DNA from 4 places in the Chryseobacterium sp. SIMBA_029 genome. Region 1 is predicted to be linked to each of the others. Evidence: riboswitches for the same ligand, from Rfam matches in the RefSeq annotation. Region 1 holds a riboswitch; each other region holds the start of a gene.
What was found. Region 1 has a riboswitch for cobalamin ahead of SB679_RS04850 (TonB-dependent receptor). Riboswitches for the same ligand answer to the same signal wherever they lie in the genome.
Positions count from the first base shown of each region.

Region 2: another riboswitch for cobalamin. It lies ahead of metE (5-methyltetrahydropteroyltriglutamate--homocysteine S-methyltransferase); the one in region 1 lies ahead of SB679_RS04850 (TonB-dependent receptor).
Region 3: another riboswitch for cobalamin. It lies ahead of SB679_RS15655 (T9SS type A sorting domain-containing protein); the one in region 1 lies ahead of SB679_RS04850 (TonB-dependent receptor).
Region 4: another riboswitch for cobalamin. It lies ahead of SB679_RS11610 (acyl-CoA thioesterase); the one in region 1 lies ahead of SB679_RS04850 (TonB-dependent receptor).

Region 1 is NZ_JAWRXA010000002.1:365,110-367,316, reverse strand. Features, by position in the region: gene SB679_RS04850 (TonB-dependent receptor) at 1-1,299, opposite strand, end outside; cobalamin riboswitch at 1,408-1,593, opposite strand; gene SB679_RS04845 (transporter) at 2,024-2,207, opposite strand, start outside.
Region 2 is NZ_JAWRXA010000001.1:53,319-55,525, forward strand. Features, by position in the region: gene metE (5-methyltetrahydropteroyltriglutamate--homocysteine S-methyltransferase) at 1-1,133, opposite strand, end outside; cobalamin riboswitch at 1,375-1,561, opposite strand; gene SB679_RS00215 (Lrp/AsnC family transcriptional regulator) at 1,716-2,177, shown strand.
Region 3 is NZ_JAWRXA010000008.1:124,760-126,966, forward strand. Features, by position in the region: gene SB679_RS15650 (esterase-like activity of phytase family protein) at 1-405, opposite strand, end outside; cobalamin riboswitch at 663-848, shown strand; gene SB679_RS15655 (T9SS type A sorting domain-containing protein) at 935-2,044, shown strand; gene clpP (ATP-dependent Clp endopeptidase proteolytic subunit ClpP) at 2,124-2,207, opposite strand, start outside.
Region 4 is NZ_JAWRXA010000005.1:366,315-368,521, forward strand. Features, by position in the region: gene SB679_RS11605 (hypothetical protein) at 260-1,060, shown strand; cobalamin riboswitch at 1,113-1,293, shown strand; gene SB679_RS11610 (acyl-CoA thioesterase) at 1,406-1,789, shown strand; gene SB679_RS11615 (HD domain-containing protein) at 1,944-2,207, opposite strand, start outside.

The DNA of each region.
Region 1 (2,207 bases):
GAAAGGCTGATAGCTTAAAAATGCAGCCGGTGTCCATTCAGCTTTATCCGGAGATTTGGTGTTGAGCTCTACTTCTTCGTGAACAAAAGTTCCTAATAAGCTTCCCAAAAATTTAAGTCTGTTCCAGTGATAGGTGGTGGCAAAAGCTACCAGTGAAGTGTACCTTGTAGGGTAAGAGAATAATTTGAGATCCGAGTCCAGCATATTATACTGGAAATCTGCGCTTGCACTTACCTCCCAGTTAGGATTGATCGTATACAGACTGGAAGAAGACAAATACACTTCCTTCTGAATATATTGATTGTTTATTTTTATGGAAGAAAGCGTATCGACAAAATGAGTATAGTCGTAAGCAAATTTTGCTTTGAACTGGGTTTCCAGTTTTGGGAATATTTTTTTCCTGAAATTACCCTGCACAAAATAATTTTCATCTATCAGGCGTTGTCCCCTTGCCCCGAAACGGTTATTGACAATAGCCCCGGGGATTCCGCGGTTTGATATATAGCCATATCCTCTTACATTCCAGCTTCCGTTATTCATTGTTCCGTTAAAACTGGTTTCAAAACGCTTTGCCCGGATATCCGAATCGTATCTTTTCGCAATAGTATCATTGGCGATCTCACCGTCAGGATATTTCCTGGTATACCGGAATTTATAGATCCCGTCACTCTGCATAAATTCTGAACTGAAACTGGCCGATACTTTATCAGAAATCTTCTGCTCCACCCGAATCGACGGATTGAATAAGTCGATGGAGCTATTTTTTACCCTGATCGTCAGATTGGTTTTTCTTCCGTTTTTAAAACTTGGTGTTTTAGGCTGCAGGTAAATAGATCCTGAAGAACCAAAATCTTTGGCCGGCTGGAAAATTTCACTTTTCTGTCCGTTGTACAGCGAAATTTCTTCAAGATCATCTAAAGAAAACCGTCCTAAATCTACTAAGCCGTTCTGGGCATTCCCCAATTGGATTCCATCATAAAAAACACCGACGTGCTGGCTTCCCATACTTCGGATGTTAATCGTCTTCAACCCTCCTATTCCGCCATAGTCTTTAATCTGGACACCGGAAAAATACCGCAGGGCATCTGCCACCGAATGACTGTTAAGCCTTTCTAATTGCTCTCCTGACAACGTTTGTGCAGGAAGGATTTCTTTAAGATTTTTTTTATAGAGATCGATCTGAAGAATTTCTTTTTCCCTGAGGCTGTCCTTCGACTGGGAAAATAAAAACTGCCCTGTTATCACAAGAATTGCAGTAACTGATCTGTAAAATTGAGAAGTACTATATTGTATTACCATTAGCTCACTTGAATAATGATAACGCTAATGGATATGGGAAAACCATGACAAAGCACAGCTTTAAACTGCACAAAATCAATGATGTCCTAAGCTTTATTCCACGAAAGCGTCAAACGTTAATTGTCCGGCAGGTCTTCTGACTTACTCCATTTTTGAAATCCTTCCCATTTTACAACAGTGGATATATTCTTCAAAAACTTTGGTTTGGAGCTTACAGCAGCGGGTCTGTTCCGGATTTTCACCGGATTCCCTTTTAAGCGCTTTTTATGGCGCACCAGATTCCGGCAAAGATAGAAAATTATTAAGATATCCAATAAAAGGCTTAATAAATTAATTTTCAATAGGATAAATACAAATCCCAAGATAATCTGTCTCCTATTAAAAACTTAAAGTGTCGTTTTTATCTAAAAATTTTCTATAAAAAAACCTTACAGATTCTTGAAATCTATAAGGTTTGTACTCCAGCTTGTTTACACTTTTAATTTTACCCACAATGCCATAAAAGCTTTTTAAACATTTTAGCTTTTTAAGGTTAAATGATTACGTATACTAAGTTCAGCTAAGTGTAAAAAATCATATTTTTATTCATCATACAGAAAATAATCTGCTTAATTAGAGCCATCTGCGCGAGCTAAAACATAATCATCTGTGAAATGTGTAAAATCTGTGGTCATAAAATTTAAACCACCTTAATTTTTTAATCTTAAATCTACATCATTTCACGTCAAATTCCCACATTGATAAACAGGCTAAATCTGGATTTTGCTTCAATATCGCCTCCTGCCAGATTGGAATAGGCAGGCAGCATCACTTCTCCTCCTAAACTCAGGTTTTTATAAGCTGCTTCAAAGCCAAGTTTTCCATATAAAGCACTGCCCGCGGTATTGGGCAGCACTTCATTAAACTGT
Region 2 (2,207 bases), on a different contig from region 1:
TCCGGATTTCCTGAAGCGAGTTTCTGTAAAGTAACAATCTCCTGAACTTTCTGTTTGGCAAAAGCCAACCACTGTTTGATTTCTGGTGATAAGGTATCTTCATTTTTTTCCAGGTCAAGATCAAAAGGAGCGTGAAGCAATGAGCATGAAGAGGCTATAAAAACTCTTTTCGTACCCAATGCTGCTACTGCTTTATGAATAAAAGCCAGAGATTGATCAAAATTATTTTTCCAGATATTTCTTCCATCCACAAGGCCTAAAGAAAGACTTAATGAATCCGGAATGGCAGATAAAACCTCGTCCAGCTGTTCCGGAGCGCGTACCAGATCAATATGTAAAACATCAACAGGTAAAGCTGCTGCCAGACTAAGGTTGTCTTTTAATCCGTCAAAATAAGTGGCTATAATGAATTTAATATTAGGAAACTGTCTTTTGATTTCACTGTATACCCATTGGTAAGTTTCTTTTGCTTTGTCATTGAGGTCTAAGGCTAAAAACGGCTCGTCCAGCTGGATGTATTCAGCTCCCTGATGTTCAAGTTGTTTAAGAATTTCCAAATAAACCGGTAAAAGATGCTGCGCAAGATCCAATTTATCAAAACCATTTTCTTTTTCTTTACCCAGTAATAAATAAGTTACAGGTCCGATAAGTACCGGTTTGGTATTGATACCTGCCTGTTTTGCTTCTGTAAATTCTTCAATTATTTTAGTGGAAAAAAGGTTAAATTTTTGGTCTTTCCTGAACTCAGGGACGATATAATGGTAATTGGTATCAAACCATTTTGTCATTTCCATAGCGGTAATATCCAAACCGTCTTTTTGATGTCCTCTGGCCATAGCAAAATACAGATCCAGTTCGGTATGGGATTCTTTGGAACTCATTTCCTGATAGCGCTCGGGAATATTTCCAACGGTTAAAGTCATATCCAGCACCTGATCATAATAAGAAAAATCATTGGATGGAATAAGATCGATACCTTCTTCCTGCTGGATTTTCCAATGCTGAAGACGAAGGTTTTTACCCGTTTCCAACAGATCGGTTAATGTGGTTTTGCCTGACCAATACTGCTCGCATGCTTTTTTAAGTTCTCTGTGGCTACCAATACGCGGATAGCCTAGAATGTGTGTTTGCATTTTCTTTTAAACTTTTAATTAGTAAATCATTATTTTAAAAGTTCCTTTAGAATGCTTCGCAATGCTATCAAAGAAAGAATTTTCAGGAATAGAGTAGATACCATAAGGACGTAATTATCCCATTCATACATAATGAAATAGATCAGGAGAGTTTTAAACTTCCGATTTCTCTAATTTTAAAACTGACCCAATACGTTCAAAAAGTATCATCTGTATGACCCAAAGCTTCAAACCGCGAAAGCATTGTCAATCCGGAACAGGCAGGTCTCCTGGCTGGTAACAGTTTTTGTCGTCCTTCCCGCTTTTGGCAGTGGATACTTGTGGACAAAAACCTTTGGTGGGTTACTTACAGTTGCGCGACAGCTCGTGATTTTCACACGATTCCCTATTCATTTACGCTACGTAAAACCTTTTCCGTTTGATGAAGTATGTTAAAGAACAAATTATGGGATAAAGGTATTGAATTGAGTTAATTAGTTGGTTTAATATCAAAAATTAAGCATAAAACGTTGTTATCATTTATTTTTAAAGATAAATATTCTGTAAATTTGAAAAAATCAATTGTAAAAAGAATATTATCCTGTGGAAAGACTTGACGAAAAGGATCTTCAGCTGCTGAGAATCCTGCAAAAGAATGCAAAACTGACCGTGAAAGAGCTGGCTAAAGAAATTAACCTCTCACCATCGCCTGTTTTTGAAAGGGTAAAAAGACTGGAACAGGAAGGATACATCAAGCATTATGCAGCTGTTTTGGAAGCCGAAAAGCTCAATCGGGGCTTTACTGTTTTCTGTCAGGTTAAATTAAAGATTCATGATCGGTCTGTAGGGAATAAATTTGTGAAAGATATTGTGCAGATCGAAGAAGTGGCGGAATGTTATAATATTTCAGGAGATTTTGATTTTCTGCTTAAAGTTCAGGTAAGGGATATGAAGCATTACCAGGATTTCGTATTTAATAAATTGGGTTCCGTAGATTCCATCGGAAGTACCCACAGTACCTTTGTGATGGCTGAAGTGAAGAATAATCATGGGGTTACGATATAGGATATAAAAGCAATACTCACTTTTTGGGTG
Region 3 (2,207 bases), on a different contig from region 1:
TGTACTTCCCATTCCGACTGGATTCGGAAGCCCTGTGATCAGCTGTCCTGAAGGATTTTTAAGTTTGATATATTTAATGACCTCAATATTTCCGTCTGCATTGATTTTAAAATGCATAATGGTAGGCGTAAAATTTGGAGTGAGGAATTTTTTCCCGTTTAGATAATCCGTATTCGGACCACGGTCTGTAATCACATAAAATTCTCCTTTTCTGGTAGGATGGGCTGCCGCACCGGAACCAAAGCCGCCGTTGTTGACATCAACCCCTCCAATAGTTGCCAGTTTTGAAAAAGGAAATTCCTGAGGAAGCTTAGCATAATTGATATCCTGACTGATCATCGTATCATCGTCTTTACAAGCTGACACAGCAGCAAGTATAAGTACAGAAAATAGTATTTTTTTCATAGTTACTTTTATGGCAGCGAAAGTAGACATTGCATATAAACAGATCTTGAATGCAATGATAATTGTATTTTAAGAATCAATATGTAATATGAATACATGATCAACAGAAAAATCAAACTGGTCAATTCTATAAATCCATTAATCTTTTCATTTGCTTAGTGAATAAAAAAATATTCATTCGGAAAAGCTCAATTACAAGCTATTTTTGAAGGTTAATGCCCATTATTAACAAAATATTCTTCAAATAATTAAATAATATCTTTGCGCTCGTTTAAGGTTGAACATCGGTTCAATAATAGGGAATCAGGTAAAATAATAATCCTGAGCTGTACCCGCAACTGTAAGCTATTTCACTTGTAGTATGAAATGCCACTGGATCCTCATCCGGGAAGGTGTACTATAAGATGCAAGCCAGGAGACCTGCCTTAGATGCTGTTTAATTTTGATATAACATTTACAAAAAATCTCTTTTGTAGTGACGATATCCAAAGATCAAGTTTCGGGAATAAAACTTTAATTTAATTATATCATGAAGAAAAACTATCTTTTTTTCTTACTGCTCTGTATGCAGTTTTTATCCGCCCAATTCACAGAAAGTGATATTAAATTCTGGGTAGGCACCGGCTCCAAAAAAGCGTATTTCATCGCTGATTTTAATGATAATAATACTCCGGCTTCTTACGCATGGGGATATCGTTTTGATGAAGCTAATCTAACGATGGAAGACCTCATCAATGGCATTGCAGCGGCAGAACCTGGTATTGAGGCTAACATTCCGTCCGGTTTTTTGTACAGCCTTACTTATAACCACCATATTCCGAGTCTGGATGATTATTGGTCTACTTGGTCTGGCCCGGATTCAGAAAATATGGTGCTTAATAATGGGGTAAACAATGACCCGCTTGTTAATGGAAAATGGTACGGAATATCTTATGGATTCGAGCCTGACTATACATATCCATCAACTCCTGTTGCGGCTTACCATTCTGCGTGGTACAGTTCCAGTCAGATTGTCAACTGGATCGGGACAGGCACCCATAAAAGCTTAGTCGTTATTGATTTTGGAACCAATAGTTCCAACGGAAATGCCGATTCTTTTGTTTTCGGGATTCAATACAACGGAAGTCTGAATGCGGCCCAAGCCTTAGAAATGATCAAAACCCAGGCTCCGTATTTCAATTATACGGTAAGCGGTAATCAGATTGCCGGATTGTCATTACATAATTTCAACGGAACTCCATCGGGACAGCAAACATGGAAATTGTATAAAGGTAAAAACCTTTCAAGCTGGAGAGGGCAGACCAATTTGTCACAAATACAGCTCATCAATAATGATTGGTTAGGATTAAGTTTCGGACAAAGACTGCCATTTACGCCAAGTGAAGCTACTAACAGCACACTCGGAGTTGCATCTGTCCATAAAAATAATTTTAAGATCTATCCAAATCCAGCGACAGATTTTATCCAGCTTGATAGTAACGAAAATATAAAAGAAGTCAATATGTACTCAGTTTCCGGCCAGAAAGTGCTGAATTCTCTGGGTAAAAAAATCAATATCCAATCATTAGTGAAAGGAATTTATTTTGTTGAAATTAAAACAGATCATCAAACGATCATTCAGAAGCTGATTAAACAATAAACATCACCATCTTTATTGAAAAATATTCCATAAAAAAAGCGCACCGTCTGGTGCGCTTTCTTATTTTCATTGCAGAAAATTATTTCTTTTCAACAGATCTTTGTAAAACCTCATCTACCATTCCGAAGCTTTTTGCTTCTTCAGAAGTCATCCAGTAATCTCT
Region 4 (2,207 bases), on a different contig from region 1:
TTATATAAACAAAAAGCGCTGATGAATCAGCGCTTTTTTTATTGTTATTTTTTGATCCACTTTAATCGGGTAGAGTTGATAGACTAATACGATTAATAATAAAATATCCTATTTACAAGTTAAGAATATCAATTATTATCAGAAATTTTATTATTCTTCTAGATTTCAGATCAGCTTTTCAGATATGGCATTATAATTATGATTTAGATACTTACCGAAAAGCATTTAATTTATATATTTGAAGAGTCAAAAATTTTTCATGATGATTTCTGTAAACAAAGTATTCTGCCTATCTATTTTCAGTGTTTTTTCTTTGGCTTCTGTCAAAGGTCAGCAAAAAGTTCCTTTTGGAGTAGTAAAAGCTGAAGAAGGATATGCCAACGTACGTGTTCATAAAGATAACTACAGAAAGATTGTAGACAAGATCCGTATGCGTAAAGGGGATGTTTTTGTATATGTAAAACCGGCCCCGGGAGAAACGGAATGGATATGGATCAAATATCCTGAAAAACAGGATGCCGACAAACCTTTTGTACGGTATGAAGATCTTGACAAAGAAGGTATGGTGAATAAAGAACGTATTGCTTTTATAGACCAGCTGCCTCAATACACTCCTTCCAAATCCAAAAACGGAAGATCACTCATTTTTGTAGATAACAGCAATCCGAAAATACCGGCCGCCCAAAGAAGTAAAGTGGTTATCGATGTCTATCCTTCGAATGCCGGCTACCGTAAACAGGAGAAAGATGCCAACGGAAATATTCTTACGATCGATAAAATAAAGCCATGGGGAATCAGTAATGAACTGCCTGAAGGAATGACTGAGATCAAATCAATCAGAGTTCAGCAGCCGGGCAGAGGTTCTGTTTTTGTAAGGGAAGCGATCAAAAATATGTTTATGCCAACCATGGATTTCAATAATGTCGGAGTAACTGCACTGGACAACGACCATATCTTCCTATACATGATTAATGGAACCGGAGAAAACAGGTATACTTCACTTTGGACCATCAAAGAAGGAAGGGTCATCAGCCAGATTATTTATAAAAGTCCGGAATAATACTTCGTTATATTCTTATTATTCTTATTTTTGCCACTGAAAAGCATCATGCTTATTCATCATAGAAATGGGTTCTGCTTAACCGCTGATTAAAAGGGAACTGTGTGAAAATCACGGACTGTCGCGCAACTGTAAGTAACTAAAGTCTTGATCAAAAAATCCACTGTGCAAGCCATGGGAAGGAGATCAGGATGTTACAAGTCAGGAGACCTGCCTCTTTCGTTATACAAGAAACTTTCGCGGTTTGAAGTTTATTGGTCTGATGGATGGTTCAGGGATTTTATTATTCCTGTCTATATTCTGTTTGTCCCAATACTGCTCATTCCGCATTAATTAATAATGAATATGACTACAGAAGAAAGAATTGAAGCATCCGAAACCAGAATTTTTAAAGCGGTTTTCCCTAACACTACGAATCATTACGATACCCTTTTTGGAGGTACTGCCATGCAGCTGATGGATGAAGTAGCTTTCATCACCGCAACCCGTTTCGCAAGAAAAAGAGTGGTAACGGTAAGCAGCGATAAAATAGATTTTAAAAAACCTATTCCTGCAGGAACTATTGTGGAACTGATCGGAAAGGTTTCCCACGTAGGAAAAACGAGTATGAAAGTAAATGTTGAAATCTACACCGAACAGATGTACTCTTATGAAAGAGAAAAGGCCATTGTAGGAGATTTTACTTTTGTGGCAATTGATGAATTTAAAAAACCTATTCAAATCTTGTAAGGATTTATTTAACAATACTTTACAATCCTTTAGTCACTGTAAAATACTATATAAACCTGTATGAAAGTGCACTCTAAAAAAATTCTAAGTATTGAATCAGTTTCGGCGGCCTTTGGCCGCCGAAACTGATTCATAGAATAAAAAATTCGTATAATTATTTCAATACCTTTTCAGTATCCAAGCTTTTGATCAACAATAACTGAAAAGCCTCTCCCATTTCATCAGAAGCTCTGGTAATGGCATTTTCAAGCATATTTCGGATCTGATTTTCGGTTACTTTAGCTTCGGTCCAGCTTTTCCCGGAAGTATGGGAATTCAGGATAAAAGGCATAATTCGGTCTATGGCACAGGCAAAAATAGCATCCGGAGTTTCCTCTTCTTCAAATTCAAGCCATAAATTAAAAAACTCTGAACGTAA